DNA from 4 places in the Arthrobacter sp. RT-1 genome. Region 4 is predicted to be linked to each of the others. Evidence: riboswitches for the same ligand, from Rfam matches in the RefSeq annotation. Region 4 holds a riboswitch; each other region holds the start of a gene.

What was found. A riboswitch is a leader RNA that binds a small molecule or an ion and turns the genes downstream of it on or off. The one in region 4 is predicted to bind S-adenosylmethionine.
Region 1: linked by a shared signal. The riboswitch ahead of DXK94_RS14600 (bifunctional o-acetylhomoserine/o-acetylserine sulfhydrylase) and the one ahead of DXK94_RS11285 (aminotransferase class V-fold PLP-dependent enzyme) in region 4 are both predicted to bind S-adenosylmethionine.
Region 2: linked by a shared signal. The riboswitch ahead of DXK94_RS01760 (DUF1737 domain-containing protein) and the one ahead of DXK94_RS11285 (aminotransferase class V-fold PLP-dependent enzyme) in region 4 are both predicted to bind S-adenosylmethionine.
Region 3: linked by a shared signal. The riboswitch ahead of DXK94_RS19220 (cobalamin-independent methionine synthase II family protein) and the one ahead of DXK94_RS11285 (aminotransferase class V-fold PLP-dependent enzyme) in region 4 are both predicted to bind S-adenosylmethionine.

What each region holds. Positions count from the first base shown of each region.
Region 1 covers NZ_QRGQ01000017.1:41,895-47,193, forward strand. The annotation lists gene DXK94_RS14580 (DeoR/GlpR family DNA-binding transcription regulator) at 1-195, shown strand, start outside; gene DXK94_RS14585 (CPBP family intramembrane glutamic endopeptidase) at 393-1,172, shown strand; gene DXK94_RS14590 (HNH endonuclease signature motif containing protein) at 1,212-2,762, opposite strand; gene DXK94_RS14595 (VOC family protein) at 3,084-3,722, opposite strand; SAM riboswitch class IV at 3,888-4,003, shown strand; gene DXK94_RS14600 (bifunctional o-acetylhomoserine/o-acetylserine sulfhydrylase) at 4,049-5,299, shown strand, end outside.
Region 2 covers NZ_QRGQ01000002.1:78,838-84,136, reverse strand. The annotation lists gene opgC (OpgC domain-containing protein) at 1-1,469, opposite strand, end outside; SAM riboswitch class IV at 1,704-1,819, shown strand; gene DXK94_RS01760 (DUF1737 domain-containing protein) at 1,833-2,111, shown strand; gene DXK94_RS01755 (rhodanese-like domain-containing protein) at 2,108-2,518, shown strand; gene DXK94_RS01750 (O-succinylhomoserine sulfhydrylase) at 2,519-3,727, shown strand; gene DXK94_RS01745 (DUF1905 domain-containing protein) at 3,724-4,041, opposite strand; gene DXK94_RS01740 (HNH endonuclease signature motif containing protein) at 4,183-5,299, shown strand, end outside.
Region 3 covers NZ_QRGQ01000040.1:222,574-227,872, forward strand. The annotation lists gene DXK94_RS19220 (cobalamin-independent methionine synthase II family protein) at 1-1,089, opposite strand, end outside; SAM riboswitch class I at 1,102-1,208, opposite strand; gene DXK94_RS19225 (M14 family zinc carboxypeptidase) at 1,434-2,483, shown strand; gene DXK94_RS19230 (adenylosuccinate synthase) at 2,743-4,032, shown strand; gene DXK94_RS19235 (YegP family protein) at 4,342-4,692, shown strand; gene DXK94_RS19240 (RNA polymerase sigma factor) at 4,988-5,299, shown strand, end outside.
Region 4 covers NZ_QRGQ01000012.1:27,850-33,148, forward strand. The annotation lists gene aroA (3-phosphoshikimate 1-carboxyvinyltransferase) at 1-225, shown strand, start outside; gene DXK94_RS11275 (ribosome small subunit-dependent GTPase A) at 209-1,324, shown strand; gene hisN (histidinol-phosphatase) at 1,373-2,185, shown strand; SAM riboswitch class IV at 2,356-2,469, shown strand; gene DXK94_RS11285 (aminotransferase class V-fold PLP-dependent enzyme) at 2,507-3,931, shown strand; gene DXK94_RS11290 (class I SAM-dependent methyltransferase) at 4,026-4,784, shown strand; gene DXK94_RS11295 (metal-dependent transcriptional regulator) at 4,831-5,299, shown strand, end outside.

The sequences.
Region 1 (5,299 bases), on a different contig from region 4:
TCCGTCAACGCGCTGCTCGCGAGCCGGGCACGGGTTTCCTATGTCCTGGCTGATTCTTCCAAGGTGGGCGTCCGGGCCTTTGCCACCATGGACGGGTACAACTTCACCCGGCTGATTACGGATGCCGGGATCTCGCCGCGGGACAAGGCGGCCTTCGAGGCCAATGGCACCGAAGTTATCGTCGCGCCCAGCTGAACTCCCGGCTCAATACGGCAGGCCTGAATATCCCCGGCCTGAATATCCCGCCTGAATATCCCCGGCCTGAATATCCCCAGCCTCAATACCTCCGGCCTGGATACGGCAGGCCTGCACACCGCCCTCCGAATACCGCCGGCGCCACGCGTGGATTGCTCGGTCAGGCTTGACCCAGCAACTGCAGGCAAGATGGGTACATGTTGGTTCCCTCCCGCCGCCGCCTGAAGTTCGAAGTCTGGATTGTACTGGGCCTCTCCCTTGGCCAGTCCGCCGTGTACTCCGTGGTGCAGCTCCTGGACAAGATGACCCGTGCGCCGCTGGCCGAGGGCACCTCAACGCTGAACCGCTCCCAGAGTACACGCGAGTATTTTGACCTGACCTACCAGTTGCTGGACATCATTTTCGCGCTGGTTCCTGTGCTGCTGGTGATCTATTTCCTCACTGACCAGCGGCAGGCGGCGTCCGGAGATGTTGGCAATCAGGGCTCAGCCTTCCGGAAGCTGGGCTTCAATTTTGCGCGGCCGGGAATGGACATGATGCAGGGGGTGGGGTTGGCGGCCCTGATCGGCATCCCGTCGCTCGGCCTCTACGCCGCGGGCCGGGCGCTGGGGATAACCACCGCGATCATTCCCAGTGCGCTGGACGCCTACTGGTGGACGGTGCCGGTTCTGATCCTGTCCGCCATCCGGCATGCCGTGGTGGAGGAAGTCATCGTGGTGGGCTACCTGCTGAACCGCTTCGGCAAGTTTGGCTGGAGCGTGCCGCTGTCCATTGCCGCCAGCGCGCTCCTGCGTGGAAGCTACCACCTGTACCAGGGCTTCGGGCCGTTCATCGGCAATGTGGTCATGGGTATTGTCTTCGCGTGGCTCTACACCCGGACCAAGCGCGTCATGCCCCTGGTCATTGCACATGCGTTGCTGGACATCGTCGCTTTTGTCGGCTTCAGCCTTTTTGGAAGGTCCGTGGGCCTGGGCTAGGCGGGCACGACGACGGGCGGGGCACAAGCGGGCCGTTGCTCAGTTTCCGGTCCCGTGCAGGACACGCAACAGGCCTTCCTCACCCGGGGACAGCCCGATGTAGCAAAGGTCCGGGTAGCCGTAGGGACCACCCTTGGTCAATGACCGCGGCCGGTGCACGTTTCGCTTCCGCCGTGAAAGTTGTCTCCGTTTCCGCTTCCGATGCAGCTCGCGCCTGAGTTGATCCGGCCATTGTGGTGGTTCCCAGTCCTGGTGTTCGCTTTTGTATCTTCGGCCTGCTGGTGAAATCCAGCCGGGTGGTTCGTTTTTGGTGGCCGGGGTGGGTGTCCAACCACTGGTGTGCTTCAGGCGGTGGTGCTTCGGGCAGGGCTGGCCCAGGTTGCTGATCCCGGTGGTCCCGCCGTGATGCCACGCCAACAAATGGTCAGCTTCGTTGTCCAGGGAGTTGTTGGAACAGCCCGGGAACGGGCACTTCCCGTCCCTCATACGCAGCCACCGCCGGATAGCCTTCGTAACCCGGTAGCTGGTGCGCCCGATTTCCAGCGGCGCCCCGTCCCGCGGATCCACCAGCACCCGATAAAACGAGCCAGCACCGTCCGCCACCAACTTCCGCGCCATCGACGCCGGGATCGGGCCGTAGCCGTCGAGCATCGCCGGTTCATCCGTCAGACCCATAAGCGAGAACACGGGCACCGTAACCAGGACCTCCGCGTGCGGAATACGGACCTCCGCAACAGTACCGCCGGAATCCTGCACGGTCTGCCCGTGCTGCCCGTTCTGTCCGTTGCTGAGGACGGCGTCGGCGAAGATGTCGGCGCAGATCTGAGGCAGGGTCCGGGACTCGTCCGGGCCCTGCAGTCCCCGGGCCAGGGCGGTGGTGCGGTTCCACATCGCCGACGCGGTATCGGCAGGGAGGTAGGCGTGGAACCAGGCCATCCCGTCCTGGTCCGGACGGTGTTCGACCCGCCGCTCCGCGACACTTTTGGCGTGGCGTTTTTCAAGGGATTCGGGGTGGTGGCGTTCGCGCCAGATCCGGGCCTTGTGCCGGAACCGGTGCGGCACCAACTCACCCGGCCCCGCACACCCGGTGGCCAGGTTCGGTGCGTCCGGGCCCAGGAAATGCTCCTCCAGCGCGGCGGCCCCGGCCCGATCCAGGGTGGCGGTTTCCTCCACCATGGCCTTCGCGTGCGCCCACGACAAGCTACCGTCCTGCAACCCCGCCAAGGTCAACGGCAAAACATTGGCCAGCACCTGCGACTGCTCCAGCAGCACACCGGCAGCCCGCGCACCAATAGTCAACACACCCGCGACCTCCGCGACCATCGACGCTTCCTGCGCCATCGCCCCGGACGGCACCATGGCCCGTGACGCCACAGCCTTGGCAGCTTCTGCATACCCTGCCGCAAGATGCACCTTCAACGCCGCGGTCCGTGCTTCAAGCCGGGCGACCCCGGCGAGCCCGTCCAGGCTCCGATCAGCCTGCTCCCGCAACGGATCAAAACCCTCACCGGTCCCACGCAGCACAGCACCCAGCTCAGCAAGGGACGCCTCAAGGACCTCCAACGCTTCCAATGCCGCCCTGCTTGCCATAGGAAAACTATGACAGGGGGGTCTGACAAAGCACCGAGGGATTTCAGCATGCCGGGTCCAGCACGCATTCCACCCTTGCTGTCTGCGACCGTCTGGAACCCGGCAAACCAAGAACCCGGCAAACCAAGAACCCGGCAAACCAAGAACCCGGCAAACCAAGGAACCGGCAAACCAAGACCGGGCACGCCAGGAAATGGATTCGGCCGCCATCGGCAGGTGACTTCGTTGTCACATGCTGATGGCGGCCGAAGATGGTCGGACAGGGAACCCAAGGGGGGTGCCCCTGCGTGATCCGGCAGCACCGGACCACGCAGCAGGAGGTCAGATTGTGACGGCTCCGCTGGCGGTTTCGAACGTAACTGACAGAATGCCCGGCGTCCCGTGTGGCGCCACCCACTCCACGGCCACGTCTTCCAGCGGCTTCTCCACCGGTTCGCCCAGCCACTCGGTGACCCGGGCAGCCGAACCGGCAATGGTGAGGCAGCTCATCTTGACGTTGCTGTCGTAGGCGTTGGACGGGTGCAGGGAGGGGTCGCCCTCCCACTTGAGCATGTACGGAACCTGGGGGTCGGCAATGAGCCCCAGGATGCCGATCTGCTTCCACACCAGTTCACGGCCGTCCGGGAATTTCCGGTTGCCGTTCACGGCGGAGCGTCCGAGGCGTTCTTCGAAGGGGGCGAGGTCGTCCACTTCGACGCACCAGCCCATCCATCCGCCGCCGGCCGCCGAGCGGGCACGTACTGCCTGCCCGAAGGGTGCCTTGTCCGATGCGGGGTGGTCCAGGACCTCCACCACCTCGAGGTATTTGTGTCCCGCGAGCGGGATGATCATATTCCGGGTTCCGAACCGGGGGTGTACCCCGCCTTTCACTGCCTCAACGCCGAGGGCAGAGGAAATACGTTCGGTAGTGGCCGCGAGGCCATCGTGTTCACAGGCGTAAGAGACGTGATCCATGCGCATGCCAACATCTTGGCACTTTGTGATCGGGCTCTCAGCTAAGGGTTGCCTTACTGGGATTTTCCGAGGTCAACCCCTTCACGGGCCACCTTCAGGCGGCGAAACCTGCAGGACTATGTTCGTCACAATGCTGTCCGGCCAGCCGGCAATGTTCCTACACTGAGCTCAGGTCATGAGCGCCAGCGCCAAGCCCCGGCTCGCTGGCCGGCAACCCTCCATCCGCGGTGGGGTGCCCCGGGTGAGGACCTGGCTGTCCGGCAACGGCCGGATGGCAAGCGCGGCCCGTGGTGCTCCCAGCCCGCCCCGGGCCCATGTCAAAGGAGCCTTGAATGTCCAACGGATGGTCCTTCGAAACCCGCCAGATCCACGCCGGACAGGAACCGGACAGCGCCACCGGCGCCCGTGCGCTGCCCATTTACCAGACTACGTCCTTTGTGTTCCCCAGCGCGGAAAGCGCCGCGAACCGGTTTGCGCTGGCGGAACTGGCGCCCATCTACACGCGCATCGGCAACCCGACCCAGGACGCGGTGGAGCAACGGATTGCCAGCCTCGAAGGCGGCCTGGCAGCCCTGCTGCTCAGCTCCGGACAGGCAGCCGAGACCTTCGCTGTCCTGAACATTGCCGAGGCCGGCGACCATATTGTCGCGAGCCCCAGCCTTTACGGCGGAACCTACAACCTCTTCGCCCACACCCTGAAGAAGTTCGGCATCAGCGTCACGTTCGTGGCGGATCCGGACAACCTGGCCCAGTGGCGCGCCGCCGTGCAGCCGAACACCAAGCTCTTCTTTGCCGAGGTGGTGTCCAATCCGCGGCAGGATGTCCTGGACATCGAAGGCGTCTCCCAGGCCGCCCACGAGGCAGGTGTGCCGTTGATCGTGGACAACACGCTGTCCACGCCGTACCTGATCCGTCCGCTCGAGTGGGGCGCGGATATCGTGGTCCACTCAGCCACGAAGTACCTCGGCGGCCACGGCTCAGCCATCGCCGGCGTCATCGTGGACTCGGGCAAGTTCGACTTCAGCAAGGACCCGGAGCGGTTCCCCGGCTTCAACACCCCGGACCCCACCTACAACGGGCTGGTCTATGGGCGTGACCTCGGGGAGGGCGGCGCCCTGGGCGCCAACCTGTCCTACATCCTTAAGGCACGCGTCCAGCTCCTGCGGGACCTGGGCTCTGCTGTTTCGCCGTTCAACGCCTTCCTGATCGCCCAGGGTCTGGAGACGCTGAGTCTCCGCGTGGAACGCCACGTGGCCAACGCCGCGGAGGTTGCCCGCTGGCTGGAAGCGCGTGACGACGTCGAATCCGTCGCCTACGCGGGCCTTCCCTCGAGCCCCTGGTACGAGCGCGGCCGAAAGTACGGACCGAAGGGGACCGGTGCCATTGTGTCCTTCAACCTGGCCGGGGGTGCCGAGGCCGGCAAACGGTTCGTGGACGCCCTGGAGCTGCACTCGCACGTGGCCAACATCGGGGACGTCAGGTCCCTGGTCATCCACCCTGCGTCCACCACCCACAGCCAGCTCTCCCCGGAGCAGCAGGCCGTGGCCGGCGTGACCCCCGGGCTGGTCCGCCTGTCGGTGGGC
Region 2 (5,299 bases), on a different contig from region 4:
ACCATGCCCACCACCAGGCCGGAGAACAGGACGAACAACTCGGCGCCTGAGACGAACCCCACCGCTTCCTGCGTGAGCAACTGGAACAGCGAGGTCATGCCCAGGTGGTTGACGACCACAAAAACAATGGCCAGGCCGCGCAGCATATCCACCCGGGAATCCCTGCTGGACGGGTCTGAGTATCCCCACGCCGTTGCGGCATTGACCCGGCGGGGAATCTGCCACAGGGCGACCAGGAGGATGAGGAGCGCCGCCCCCACTGTCCACGCAGCCGCCCCGGTGAGGGTGTTGGCCCGCACGAACGCACTGCCGGAGCTGACCTCGGTGACGGGGCCGGTGACAATGGGGGACGCTTCCAGCCTGCCCAGGGCGGCCTTGGCGATGCCCGGGTTTCCGGTGAGCAGCCAGTCGATGCTTGCCACTCCGGTATCCCGGGTACTGGTCCGCTCATCCCACACCACCGCCCCTGTCATGCGGAACCCGGCATCAGTGGCCGTCCCCACCACCTGGTCCCACCAGCTCGTTTTGATGTCCGCTTCCGGGGCTCCACCGGAAGCCGGGCTGTAAAACGCGGCGGTCTGCAGGAGGAACGGCTTGTCGCGCCCCTCCGAATAGGTGGCGTAGAAGTTTTCCCCGCCGGAGGCCGTCAGCATCTCCTGCAGCTCCCCCGCGCGGGGGACGGTATTGACCGCCGCACCGCCGGCTGTGTCGTCGTGATAGGCCGTCAGGCCCACCCAATCCACGGCATCGTCCCCGGGATAGTAGGGGGCGTAGGCTGAGTCTCCGCCGTCCCACTGGCCGTCACCGTTGGTGTCAAGCAGCGCGAACCCTTCACTTCCCTGCGCAGGCGCGTTCCGGTTCCGGCCGAACGGATAGTCCGTGCCCAGGTACGGTTCCCAGACCATCACCGTGCCGCCGTCAGCCTCCCGGAACGCCGCCGTCACGGCCTGGAACGCTGCGCGGTAGGCAGCGGGCTGCTGTCCCCATTCAACCCAGCTTGCGTTCATGTCCGGGGCAAACCGGATCAGCAGCTGGCCCTTGAAGGTGGAAGCAAGCTCCCGCACCTCGCCGGCGAAGGCTTTCGCGGCCGCGCCGTCAATCTGATCCAGCGGCACCGTCGGTTTCACCGTGAGCATCGCGTGGGCGCCCTGCAGCGAGGACTGCTCCAGGAAGCCCTCAATGTCGTCCTGCTCGGATGGACGGTAGGGAAAGGTGATGTCATGGCCAAAAACGGCCGGTGACGCACCCAAGCGGCCCGCAAAATCGGCGGCGGTATCCTCGCCCCATTCAAGGACTGCGCCCAGCAGCGGCTTCCCCTCTTCCGGAAAGCTCCGTGCGGCCTGCGCGGGCCCGGCGGGGAGCACTACGGCGATGAGGGCCATCAGCACCACGGCGAGGAGTGCCAGCGTTTTCCGGTGGAGGGGCACGGTGGATGACCCGGCGCGGACTCGAGGCACGGCTGTACGCATGCTGATGGGACCCCCTGCTGATGACCTGGTGACGGGGCGATGCCCCACGTGAACTCTATCCGGACGCAGGCCTGGCGGACGGTAAGGAACGCCCGCCCACCTGCGGCGATGCCGCCGTCGGACGTTCCCTTGCTGAGGTGCGCATCGTCGCCCACCACGGCCCGGACCGTTCAGTTACGGAACATGACGACGGCGGCGGTGCGGCTCCGCGTGCCAGATGTTACGTTTTTGGGGAGTAATGAGTACCGGCGCCAAGCCCTGACTGGCCGGTCGGCAACCCTCCCTTTCGCGGCGGGGTGCCTCAGGTGAATACTCGGCATATCGACCGATTCGAGCTGCAAGCGTGAGAGAAGGAGATCCGTCGTGTCTGACGCACCTGCCCCTGAAGAGAGACTGTCGTACCGGCTTGTCACCGGCCCGGATGACAGGTCTTTCTGTGAACGGATTTCCACCGCCCTGGCCGAGGGCTATGTCCTGCACGGCAGCCCGGCAGCAACGTTCAATGGCAGCAGCGTCATCGTTGCCCAGGCCCTGGTCCTGCCGGCGGCCATCGCTTCGGCTGATGCCGCCGTCGCCACTGCTGTTGACAACCTGGAGTCAGGCACCGAGGACCTCGAGTTCGACGGCGAGGGCCACGCATGAGCTACGCAGGAGACCTGACGCCTGAGGAGGCCTGGGCCAAGCTGGAGCAGGGCGCCATCCTGGTGGATGTGCGCACCGAGGGCGAATGGGCCCACATCGGCATTCCGGACACCAAGGCCACTGACAATGATCCCCTGTTCATCCAGTGGACGTTCCCGGGCGGCATTCCCAACCCCGATTTCATCAAAGACCTGAGCCAGCAGGCGCCGGAGGACAACGGGACCGAGCTGCTGTTCATCTGCCGCTCCGGCCAGCGCTCCATCTCCGCGGCCATCGCCGCCACCCAGGCCGGTTTCACCTCGTACAACGTCCTGGAGGGCTTCGAGGGTGAGCCGGACCGCTACGGCGAACGCACCGTCAACGGCTGGAAGAACCGCGGCCTGCCAACCAACCTGGGAAAGAACTAAGTGACCTTCAATAACGACGCCGCCGGCTGGAGCCCTGACACCCAGGCCGTCCGCGGTGGGCTGGACCGCACCAACTTCCAGGAAACCAGCGAGGCCGTGTTCCTGAACTCGGGCTTCGTGTACGAATCCGCTGCCGCCGCCGAGCGGGCATTCACGGGTGAGGACGAGCGCTTCGTCTACTCCCGGTACGGCAACCCCTCGGTGGCCACATTCCAGGAGCGGCTCCGCCTGCTCGAGGGCACCGAGGCGTGCTTTGCGACGGCGTCGGGCATGTCCGCCGTCTTTACCGCCCTCGGCGCGTTGCTGGCTGCCGGCGACCGCGTTGTTGCCGCCCGTTCGCTGTTCGGGTCCTGCTTCGTGATTTTGAACGAAATCCTGCCCCGCTGGGGCGTGGAGACGGTCTTCGTGGACGGGCCGGACCTGGAGCAGTGGCGTGAGGCCCTGTCCCAGCCCACCACCGCCGTCTTCTTCGAATCGCCGTCCAACCCGATGCAGGAGATCGTGGACATCGCCGCGGTCAGCGAACTCGCGCACGCCGCGGGTGCCACCGTCGTCGTCGACAATGTCTTTGCCACTCCCCTGCTGCAGCGCTGTGGCCAGCTCGGTGCGGACGTTATCGTCTACTCCGGCACCAAACACATTGACGGCCAGGGCAGGGTTCTGGGCGGCGCCATCCTGGGCACCAAGGAATTCATTGACGGGCCCGTCAAGCAGCTGATGCGCCACACCGGGCCGTCGCTGTCCGCGTTCAACGCGTGGGTCCTCACCAAGGGCCTGGAGACCATGTCCCTGCGCGTCAACCACTCTTCCGCAACCGCCCTGCGCCTCGCCGAGTGGTTGGAGCAGCAGCCCGCCGTGAGCTGGGTGAAGTACCCGCTCCTGAAGTCCCACCCGCAGTATGAGCTTGCGGCCAAGCAGATGCGCGCCGGCGGTACGGTGCTCACTTTGGAGCTTGCTCCGTCCGGCGGCCGCTCGGGCAAGGAAGCCGCCTTTGCGCTGCTGGACGGGCTGCGCATCATCGACATCTCCAACAACCTTGGCGATTCCAAGTCCCTGATAACGCACCCTGCCACCACCACGCACCGCGCCATGGGGCCGGAAGGCCGTGCCGCCATCGGCCTGAGCGACGGCGTGGTGCGGCTGTCCGTGGGGCTTGAGGACGCCGATGACCTGATCCGGGACCTGGAACAGGCCCTCAAACAGATCTAGTTCTGTGGAGCATGGTCCGGCTGGAAGTCGAGCCGGACTTCCACGGTGTCCCCGGCGCCGATCCCGGCTTTGTCCCTGACGGTCTTCTTGACCGGCAGAAGATAGGTGCCGCGTTTGGTGTCGGGGAACAGCGAGGTCTGCCAGGAGTGGCCTCCGATATCGGCTGTCACCTTCACCGCTCCGAAGGCCCTGCTGCTGGCAGCGGTCCGCTCCTTGATGTCATCCGCCACGTCCGCAGGCAGGGTGACGAAATGCCAGCCCGCTTCGCCGGGATTGAGCCATACCTCGGCGTGGAATTCGTACGACGGCGTCACGCGCCTGAGTATGCCACGTCGCTTTGGCGGCGCGCTACGACCGGCGGCCCTGCCAGTTAACGGCCAGACACCGGTTACCCTGACCACCGGGCTGGATGGGCTGCCCCATGCTTTGTCAGACCCCCCTGTCATAGTTTTCCTATGGCGGGCAGGGCGGCATTGGAAGCGTTGGAGGTCCTTGAGGCGTCCCTTGCTGAGCTGGGTGCTGTGCTGCGTGGGACCGGTGAGGGCTTTGATCCGTTGCGGGAGCAGGCTGATCGGAGCCTGGACGGGCTCGCCGGGGTCGCCCGGATTGAGGCCGGGACCGCGGCGTTGAAGGTGCATCTGGCGGCAGGGTATGCAGAAGCTGCCAAGGCTGTGGCGTCGCGGGCCATGGTGCCGTGCGGGGCGATGGCGCAGGAAGCGTCAATGGTCGCCGAAGTCGCCGGTGTGCTCACCATTGGTACGCGGGCTGCCGGTGTGCTGTTGAACGAGTCGCAGGTGCTGGCCAATGTTTTGCCGTTGACCCTGGCGGGGTTGCAGGACGGGAGCCTGTCGTGGGCGCACGCGAAGGCGATGGTGGAGGAAACCGCCACCCTGGATCGGGCCGGGGCCGCCGCGCTGGAGGCGCACTTCCTGGGCCCGGACGCACCGAACCCGGCCACCGGGTGTGCGGGGCCGGGTGAGTTGGTGCCGCACCGGTTCCGGCACAAAGCCCGGACCTGGCGCGAACGCCACCACCCCGAATCCCTCGAGAAGCGCCACGCCAGGAGTGTCGCGGAGCGGCGGGTGGAACACCGTCCGGACCTGGACGGGATGGCCTGGTTCCACGCCTACCTGCCTGCCGACACCGCGTCGGCGATGTGGAACCGCACCACCGCCCTGGCCCGGGGACTGCAGGGCCCGGACGAGTCCCGCACCCTGCCCCAGCTCTGCGCCGACATCTTCGCCGACGCCGTCCTCAGCAACGGACAGGACGGGCGCAACGGGCAGACCGTGCAGGATTCCGGCGGTACGGTTGCGGAGGTCCGCGCACCGCACGCGGAGGTCCTGGTGACGGTGCCCGTGTTCTCGCTCATGGGGCTGACGGATGAACCGGCGATGCTCGACGGCCACGGACCCATCCCGGCGTCGATGGCCCGGAAGCTGGTCGCGGACGGGGCCGGCTCGTTTTACCGGGTGCTGGTGGACCCGCGGGACGGGGCGCCCCTGGAAATCGGCCGCACCAGCTACCGGGTCACCAAGGCCATCCGCCGGTGGCTGCGCTTGAGGGACGGGA
Region 3 (5,299 bases), on a different contig from region 4:
CTGGCGGCCCACTACCTCGGCGAAACGGACAATGCGGTCTGCCACGAGGTCCGGGTGCTCCACCACGTTGGTGGCGTGCGAGACGATGCCGGGGATGATGACCTTGCCCTCGGGGAGCTTGGTGTCCTCCCACACCCGCCACTCGTGTTCGTGGCGAACGTTGGCGGCCTCAAAGGAGTACCCGCCGGCGTTGATCTGCAGCATTGTGTCCACGAGGTCCGCGAACGGGAGGTCGGTGGTGTGGGGGCCGTGCCAGGAGCCCCAGCAGAGGTGGAAGCGCACCTGCTCCTCGGGAAGGCCGCGGAGGGCGTAGTTCAGCGCTTCCACCCGGATCTGCGTGAACTTGAGGTAGTCCTCAACGGTGGGTTCCGGACTGATCTGGTCCCAGTTCTCAGCAATGGAGGGATCATCGATCTGCAAAATGAGGCCGGCGTCCACGATGGCCTTGTACTCCTCGCGGAGTACGTCCGCGCAGGCGTAGATATACTCCTCCTCCGTGGCGTAGTACTCGTTGGTGATCCGTGATGCGCTGCCGGGGGAGAGCGCTGCCACGAATCCTTCTTTTAATCCGGTTGCGGCAAGGCCTGCCTTGAGGTTGGCAGCGTCCGAGGCCACCGCGTCCTGGCCCGTGTACACCAGCGGTCCCGTGACCTTCGGGAACGGCTTGGCGCCGCCAGTGAAGATGCCGCTGGTGGGATCGTTGTAGGCCTCGGCAAAAAGGACGCGGTCGCGGCGGTGGATGAATCCCGTCAGCTGGACGTTGCCGGGGGCGGATTCCTTCGGCTCAACGGCCCATGTGGCGTCATTGTCCAGTTCCAGGCCGCCCATCCGGGCAAATGAGTAGGACCACCATGCGCCGTAGTCCACAGCGGCGGACATCGCGTGGCCGTACTCGCCGTCGTTCGGGATATCGATGCCCAGGCTTTGCTGACGCTGGACCAGGTCCACAACGGAAGCGGTGAGGAGTTCGTTGTATCCCTCCACGTCGGCCGGGTTTTCCTCGCGCGCCGCGTTGGCGGCGATGAGCTCGGGCGTGCGCGGCAACGAACCTGCGTGGGTAACGCGGATGTGGTCGGTGTTCAGGGACATGCTGGATTTTCCTTTCCATCGGTCCTGGCAGTAGCACCTTCTGCAGGCAGGACGTGTCCTGCCCTGACGGGTTGCTGCGGCGTCATTGAGCCAGGTCTCTTGGCCGCTCCGGATGGTTCACTGTCACTTAAATCCACCATCGCGGGCGGGGGCAAATTCGCTTCGCCATATGTCGCGCCGCGTTAACAGCTTTCGATTCGTAATAACTGGGTGCGGACACCAGTCATGTCCATTGACAGGTTCTGTCCAGCTTGGTTGGCTGATGTCACAGCCGGCAATGGGGGACATAGCGGGCTGGACGCACCTAATGCACTCGAAAGAGGTAACGCACCGTGAGAAAAACCGTGGCAACTTTCAGGACCCTGGCCGCCGGAGCCCTTGCTCTTGCCGTTGTGGCAGGACCGGCACCGCTCGCCCATTCAGTGGGTGAAGGTCCGAACTACGACGGTAACGGCCAAATCACCACCTCGAAGCTGGCCAGCTATGACCAGATGGTTTCCTTCCTGAAGGACCAGGATGCCCGCCAGTCCGCCATGGAGCTTGAGGTCATCGGGCAGACCGTCAAGGGACGCGACATCCACCTGGTCAAGTACATTTCGGACCCGGCGAAACCCACCATCCTGTACCTCACGCAGCAGCACGGCAATGAGCAGCTCACCACCGAAGGCGCCCTGGAATTCGTCAAGCACCTCGGGACGGGCAAGTCGGAGGACATCCTGGACGGCGTGAACATCCTGATCGTTCCCATGCTGAACGCCGACGGCGCCATGGGGGACGTGAACTTCCCGCTGGATGACTACCTGGCCAAGGGTGACCGCAACATGACCCGCTACAACGCCGAGGAAGTGGACCTCAACCGCGACCACGTGGACAAGATCCAGCCGGAAACGCAGGCGCTGCACAACAATGTGATGCGCCAGCACAAGATCGACTACATGATCGACCTGCACCACCAGGGCACACGCAGCGAACGCGACGGAAAGCTGGTCTCGGGGTCCATCCTTTACCCAACCACACCCAACGCCGATCCTGCCGTGGTGGAAAAGTCCAAGCAGCTGGGCGCCGTGGTGTTCAACAACGTCGACTCCACCGGCTGGGGCCACCTGGGCAAGTATGTGGGCGGCAGCGCCGAAACCATCAGCCGCAATGGGATTGCCGTTGAGTACGGCATCGCAACCTTGCTCTTCGAAATGCGTGGCATGTCCGACCACTACGCGGACGGCGTCGCCCTGGGCCTGCGCAGCAACGGTTACCTGATCCAGCAGACCGTGACCACGCTGACTGCAACCGCGGCAGCAATTGCGGACGGCTCCATCGCCGACGCCGACACCTCCTTCTGGGACAGCCTTGCCACCCAGACGTCCCGGCCGGGCGAGGAAGCCGACGGCGAGTAGCCATAACGCCCACCCGCCGCGGTCCTTGCCTGCAGGAGTCCTTTACCCTGCAAGAAGGACCGCGGCGGCCCAACGAGTGGACAAAGTCGCTCATCGGCTAAACTTGGGTGGTAAGAGCCCCGGAACTCTTGCATCGCTGCCCCGTCCCGCGGACCAGCGACGGCCGGTCCATTCGGGGCATTCTCATGAACGGCGCCGCACCGGGCAAGCCACCTCCATGGCCGGACCCGGGCAGCCCGAACGAATGGGGGAGGATCCCATGCCAGCAATTGTGATCGTAGGAGCCCAGTGGGGCGACGAAGGAAAAGGCAAGGCCACTGACCTTCTGGGCGGCCGCGTGGACTACGTCGTCAAGCCCAACGGCGGCAACAACGCCGGGCACACCGTCGTCGTAGGCGGTGAAAAGTACGAACTCAAGCTGCTGCCGGCAGGCATTCTCAGCCCCAACGCGGTTCCCATTATCGGCAACGGCTGCGTGGTGAACCTCGAAGCACTCTTCCAGGAAATCGAAGGGCTGCAGGCTCGCGGCGCAGACACCTCCAAGCTCCGGGTTTCCGCCAACGCCCACCTCGTGGCCCCGTACCACCAGGTCCTGGACAAGGTGACCGAGCGGTTCCTGGGAAGCCGCGCCATCGGAACCACCGGACGCGGCATCGGCCCGGCCTACATGGATAAAGTGGCCCGGCTGGGCATCCGCGTGCAGGACGTCTTTGACGAGTCCATCCTCCGGCAGAAGGTGGAGGGCTCCCTGCGCCAGAAGAACGAACTGCTGGTGAAGGTCTACAACCGCCGCAGCGTCCTGGTGGAGGAAATCGTGGAGTACTTCCTCTCCTTCGCCGAGCGGCTCCGTCCGCTGGTCATCGACAGCACCCTGGTCCTGAACACGGCGCTCGATGAGGGCAAGGTGGTCCTGATGGAAGGCGGCCAGGCAACATTCCTGGACGTGGACCACGGAACCTACCCGTTCGTCACCTCCTCCAACCCCACTGCCGGCGGCGCCTCGGTGGGTTCCGGCATCGGCCCAACCCGCATTTCCCGCTCCATCGGCATCATCAAGGCGTACACCACACGCGTGGGCGCCGGTCCGTTCCCCACCGAGCTTTTCGACGAGATGGGCATGTACCTGCAGAAGACCGGCGGGGAATTCGGCGTCAACACCGGGCGCCCGCGCCGCTGCGGCTGGTACGACGCCGTCCTGGCCCGCCATGCATCCAGGGTCAACGGCTTCACGGACTACTTCGTCACCAAGCTGGACGTCCTCACCGGCATCGAGCAGATCCCCGTGTGCGTGGCCTACGACGTGGACGGCGTGCGCCATGACGAGATGCCCATGACGCAGACCGAGTTCCACCACGCCAAGCCCATCTTCGAATACTTCGAAGGCTGGACCGAGGACATCACGGGTGCCCGCACCCTTGCTGACCTGCCCGAGAACGCCCGCAACTACGTGCTGGCCCTGGAAAAGCTGTCCGGCACGCGGTTCTCCGCCATCGGCGTGGGCCCGGACCGTGACCAGACCATCGTGGTGAACGACCTTATCAACGACTGACGTGTGGGCCCACGCCCGCAGGGTTCCCTGGCCGAGCTTGCGAGGCTAGGGAGTGGGTGGGGACGACGACGGCGGGTCACCCGAGTGGGTGGCCCGCCGTTTGTCTTCCCAAAAGTATGGCAATTTACATAGGGTTAACCCGGCTGGTCTTGTGAGGCTGCGTCATTGGACGACAGACTTATCAACACCACGTGATGCAATCACCAATTCGTTCGACCAAACCCGCGGGAACATGCGCAGCACCGCGCACAGACCAGCTGGCGACAAGGATGTCGCCGGGCAGGATCCCGCAGACCGGAAGGATTTCTTATGGCCGGAAAGTTCGAAGCTTTTGTCGACTCAGATTCGTTTTTCAGGTTCCGGCTTCTGGCCCCCGATGGCACGGTGATGGCGGTGTCCGGGCCTTTTGAGGACAAGTCCGCACTCGCCGCCGGGATCGCCGCCGTCCGTGAATGCGCAGGTACCGGTCTGGTCACCGATCTCTGCCCTGCCGGGGCAGTAACCAGGAGCTCCGCCGCGGCTCCCGCTGTTGCTCCAATGAGGCCCCAGGCTGACTGCGATGACCAGCGCGTCCCCGCCAGGGTGCACGCTTTTACGATCGCCAAGGAACCGCGCCGGCAGGGGAGTGCACCGCGCTGGATCCCGGCCGCGGCCCGCTGAACCTCCTCCAAAAAGTTTTGGAAAGTTTTTTCAGGAACGCGTAACCCTTTCGCCGTCGTCAGCGATTACCCCTATGTAGCGCCGGTCTGGAACTTGTCCCCCATCACGTTCCAGACCGGCTCTTTCATTGATCCGGTGGCAGGGGCAGCTGCCTCATGCCGGAACCGGTGACGCCCGTGGCGGTCCCGGCGCAGTGGTTACCGAGGGGTAAAGTAATGCGGGGAAAAGCCGTTCCACCCCTGTGGAAGGCCTTCCCGGGCAAACAAACCCCTCTTTGACTGGAAGCACTACGTCCGTGACCGATGCACTGACCGACGAGGCTTTGCGGGATGAATCCCGCCAGGCTGACGTGTTCAGCCTCGTCTACCGGACGTATGCATCACAGGTTCTGGGCTATCTCACAGCCCGGGGAGTCGAGGATCCGGAGGCGGCAATGCAGGAGGTGTTCCTCTCCGTCCTGCCCCGGCTTGCCACTATGCACGGTGGTGCCGCAGGACTTCGCACATTTATTTTCTCTGTAGCCCACGCCCGCATGGTCGATGACCACCGCCGGCAGAACCGCACCCCCGCAAAACTGCCGTTCGAGCCCGAACTGGACCGGCGGGAA
Region 4 (5,299 bases):
CTGCACGCCGGCGTCGTACGCAGCTATGCGGACCACCGCATGGCTACCGCGGGGGCCATCCTGGGCCTGGCTGTCGAAGGGGTGCAGGTGGAGGATATTGCCACCACGGCGAAGACCATGCCTGATTTCCCGCGGCTGTGGGCGGACATGCTTGCCCAGGGCGGCGCATCCGAAAAGGAGGCCGACGCCGGGGCGGAAGGTTCCAGCGGTGGCGCGGCGAACTGACTCGTGGGACGAATCGGACGTCCGCATCCGGCCCAGCAAGAAGGGCTCCCGGCCCCGCACGAAGGACCGGCCCAGCCATGACGACGCCGTCACGGGCCGCATCATCACCGTGGACCGGGGCCGCTACACCGCCGTGGTGGGCGAAGATTCCGGCAACGAACGCACGGTGATTGCCGCGCGGGCCCGCGAGCTGCGGCGCTCCCCCGTGGTGGCCGGTGACTTCGTTTCACTGGTGGGGGACGTCTCCGGCGAACCCGATACCCTGGCCCGGCTGGTGAAAATCCAGGACCGGAAGACCCTCCTGCGGCGCAGCGCCGATGACACCGACCCTGTGGAGCGGGCCGTGGTGGCAAACGCGGACCAGCTGGTGATCGTGGTGGCGGCAGCCAATCCCGAGCCGCGCACCGGCTTCATCGACCGGGCGCTGGTGGCAGCATACGACGCCGGCATCGAGCCGATCCTGCTCGTCACCAAGGCCGACGTCAAGGACCCGGCGGAGCTGCTGTCCAACTACACGCACCTGGACTTCCCGGTGATCATCAGCCGCACCGCCGATATGAAGGCGTCCGGCATCGATGCGCGGTCCGACGACGGGCTGTCCGCCCGGCTGGACAGCGCAGCGGTCGCCGAACTCAGGGCCCACCTCGACGGGAAGGTCACGGTCATGCTGGGGCACTCCGGCGTCGGGAAGTCGACCATGGTCAACGCGCTTACGGGTGCGGAAAGGGCCACCGGCGGAGTGAATGCGGTGACCGGGCGGGGCCGGCACACATCGTCGTCGGCCCTGGCTCTGCGGCTTGCGGACGCCCCTCCCGGCAGCTGGATCATCGACACCCCGGGCATCCGGTCCTTCGGACTGGCGCACGTGGATCCGGACCGGATCCTGCGGTCCTTCCCGGACCTATCGCCGGGCATCGATGACTGCGAACGCGGCTGCAAGCACACTGCCACGGCGGTGGACTGCGGCCTGGACGCCTGGGTGGCCGGAGGCCATGCGGGTCCCACCGGCGAAGCCCGGCTTGCGTCCCTGCGGAGACTCCTCGGAGCGGATCCGCGCATGGAAGCGCAGGAGACCAAGGAGCTCGGCAGCGTCAACTGACAACGCCGATCTCCCAGCAGAACCGCCCGCAGACGGTAGTTTGGAACCATGATCCAACCCGCTTCGAGCTACAACGATGACCTGCGCCTGGCCCACGTCCTGGCCGACTCCGTGGATGACCAGACCATGAGCCGCTTCAAGGCACTGGACCTCCACGTGGAGACCAAGCCTGACCTGACGCCGGTCACCGATGCGGACAAGGCAGCGGAGGAAGCCATCCGCGGCCAGCTCTCCCGTTCCCGTCCACGGGACGCAGTACTCGGTGAGGAGTTTGGCAGCACCGGCCACGGCTCGCGCAGGTGGATCATCGATCCCATCGACGGCACCAAGAATTTTGTCCGCGGCGTGCCCGTGTGGGCAACCCTTATTGCCCTCGTTGACGAGGGCGAGCCGGTAGTTGGCGTGGTCAGTGCCCCGGCACTGGGCAAGCGATGGTGGGCGGCCAAGGGCATGGGCGCCTACATGGGCCGTTCACTTGCCGCGGCCACCCGGTTGCGGGTGTCCGACGTCTCCAGCCTGTCCGACGCTTCACTGTCATATTCCAGCCTGGGCGGATGGAAGGAACGCGGAAACCTTGACGAGTTCCTTGGCCTGACCGAGGACGTCTGGCGGACCCGCGCCTTTGGCGACTTCTGGTCCTATTGCATGGTGGCAGAAGGGTCGGTGGACATCGCCTGCGAACCCGAGCTCAACCTCTACGACATGGCGGCCCTGGTACCGATCGTGGTGGAGGCGGGTGGCCGCTTCACGTCGCTGGAGGGCGAGGACGGTCCGTTCGGCGGCAACGCCCTGGCCACCAACTCCATCCTGCACTCCGAGGTGCTGCAGCGGTTGAACCCGGGCCTCGACGACCTTCTCTGACCCCGGCCCCAACACCACCTGACCGAAGAATCGACGGCGGGCGCCCCGAAAGGAGGCGCCCGCCGTCGTTTTCTTCGGCTAGATACGCCTTTTGCGACGGCGCGTAACAAAAGCCTTAACAATTGCGCCGGCTTCAAACCTGGCCGCCCCATGTTCTACGCTCTTAACCAGGTCACGAGTGCCAGCGCAAAACCCCGGTTTGCTGGCCGGCAACCCTCCATTCGCGGTGGGGTGCCCCGGGTGACGACCAGGCCGGTCCGGAGCGGATGCGGCAAGCGCGGATTCCTCTATGCCGGAGTCCTGTTCTGAAGTGAGGTCTCTGTGACAACTGCCACCGTCTCCCCCAACGCCGACATCACCACCAAAGCTGCAACGGCCCTCGACGCGCGCCAGGCGATCGCCGGCCGCCCCCTCGCCGCCGTCACCGGCGCGGAAATCCAGGCGCCCCTGATCGCCGGCGGGCATGTCCGGTACGCCAACCTCGACTATGGCGCGTCTGCCCCCGCCCTCTCGGTGGTGTCCGCCTACCTCAACGAGATCCTGCCGTACTACGCCAGCGTCCACCGCGGCGCCGGGTACGCCTCGCAAATCAGCACCTCCGTGTACGAGAACGCCCGCAGCATCGTCCGCGATTTCGTGGGCGGCCGGCCGGATGATTCCGTCATCTTCACCAGGAACACCACGGACTCACTCAACCTGCTGGCCGGCTGCCTGCCCGTCGCTGACGGACGCCATGCCGGTGACGTCCTGTACCTGGACATCGAGCACCACGCCAACCTGCTGCCCTGGCAGGGAGTACCCCACCGCAGCATCGTTGCCGCCGACACCATCGCGGGAACCATCGAGGCCGTCCGCGCTGAGCTGGAGCAGGGCGGCGTGAGCCTGCTGGCAATCACCGGTGCCTCAAACGTCACCGGCGAGATCCTTCCCGTCCGCGCCCTGGCAACGCTCGCCCACCAGCACGGCGCACGGATCGTGGTCGATGCCGCCCAGCTGGCGCCGCACCGCCGCATTGACATCAGCGCGGACGACGTCGACTACGTCGCGTTCTCCGGCCACAAGCTCTACGCGCCCTTCGGCGCCGGTGTCCTGGTGGGACGCCCTGACTGGCTCGACGCCGGTGTTCCACACCTTGCCGGCGGCGGCGCCGTCAAGGAAGCAAGGCTCGACGGCGTCAGCTGGGCAACAGGCCCCGCCCGCCACGAGGGCGGCTCCCCCAACGTCCTGGGCGCGGCCACCCTTGCCCGCGCCACCCAGGTCATCGCCGGGTTGGACCAGGACCGCTGGCACGCGCACGAGTCCGCCATCCGCTCGTTCCTGGTGGAGGGCCTGCAGGACATCGACGGGGTCACGGTCCACCAGATCTTCAAAGACACCAACGCGGACACGGACACCATCGGTGTGGTCAACTTTTCCGTCGAGGGCTACGACGCAGGGCTCGTTGCCGCGTACCTTTCCGCTGAGCACGGGGTGGGGCTGCGGGACGGGCGCTTCTGCGCGCATCCGCTGCTGAAGCGGCTGGGGCTTCCCTCCGGGTCCCTTCGTGCCAGCTTCGGCCTCGGTTCCAGGCTCGAGGATGCCGAGCGGCTCCTGGCAGGCATCGCCACCCTCCGCCGCGACGGGCTGGGCTGGGACTATGTGGTGGACGCCGGCCGCTGGGTTCCCGCGAACGACACCCGCACCTACCCGCACTGGGCTCCGAACACGCCGGGAACCGCGGGGGCTGCTCCCTGCATTGACGACTGACCGTCGCCAGCGGCTGACCGGCCGTGCCCTGCTGCCGGACCCGGATGCGGTAAATTCGGAGGATACCGCAGGGCATTAGTGAAGGAGGCCGCAGGTGGTTCGGGGTGGCCCCAGGCTTGATCATGGGCGGCGCCGGGAGCTCGGCCAGAGCTTCCAGGACGGCGGCAAGCATTACCAGCGGGTCCGGCCCGGGTATCCTGCGGAATCGGCGCAATGGCTCGTTCCTGCCGGAGCCCGTGACGCGCTGGACGTTGGCGCCGGCACCGGCAAATTCACCGAACTCCTGCTGGCCGCTGGGCTGGCCGTGACCGCCGTCGATCCATCCGCAGACATGCTGGGACAGCTGACGGCGCACTATCCGGACGCCACGGCCGTCCTGGGCACCGCGGAGGCGACGGGCCTGCCGGCGGCGGCGTTCGACGTCGCCACCGTTGCCCAGGCCTGGCACTGGTGCGATCCCCTCGCGGCGAGCACGGAACTGGCCCGTGTACTCCGCCCGCACGGAACGCTCGGGCTGGTCTGGAACCAGCTGGACACGTCCGTCCCGTGGGTGCACCGGCTTTCCCGCATCATGCATGCGGGGGACGTGTACAAGCCGGACCACCGGCCCGTGGTGGGCCCCGAATTCGGACACCTTGAAGGCCACGTGACGCACTGGCAGGACCTTGTCAGCACCAGGGATCTGATGGAGCTCACCAAATCCCGCAGCTACTATCTTCGCGCCGGCGAAACCACCCGGGCCAAGGTCCTCACCAACCTTGACTGGTACCTGCATGAGCACCTGGGCCATGCCGACGATGAGGACCTGGAATTGCCGTACCTGACCCTGTCGTGGCGGGCCGTCAAAGCATGAAGAACGTCGCCGTTGCGGTCCACCGGCACCCGGTAGGCTTGGTCCTGTGAAGACCAGCGCGCCCTCCTCCTCCATCGAGGACTACGTCAAGGTCATCTACTCATTCACTGAATGGCAGGACAAGCCCATCACGTCCTCGCAGCTTGCCCAGCGGCTGGGGGTGGCCAACTCGTCGGTGTCGGAGATGGTCCGCAAGCTCAAGGACCAGGGCCTTGTTGACCATAAACCGTACAGTGCCATCACACTGACCGACACCGGCCTGCGGCTGGCCCTGTCCATGGTGCGGCGCCACCGGCTGATCGAAACGTACCTGGTGCAGCAGCTGGGTTACAGCTGGGACGAAGTCCACGATGAAGCCGAACTGCTGGAGCACGCTGTCTCGGACACGTTCATTCAACGGGTTGCTGCCAAACTTGGCGACCCCAGCCGTGATCCGCACGGCGACCCGATTCCCACTGCCGACGGCAAGGTTCTGATGCCCCGGGCCCACCTGATGGGTGAGCTGGACAAGGGCC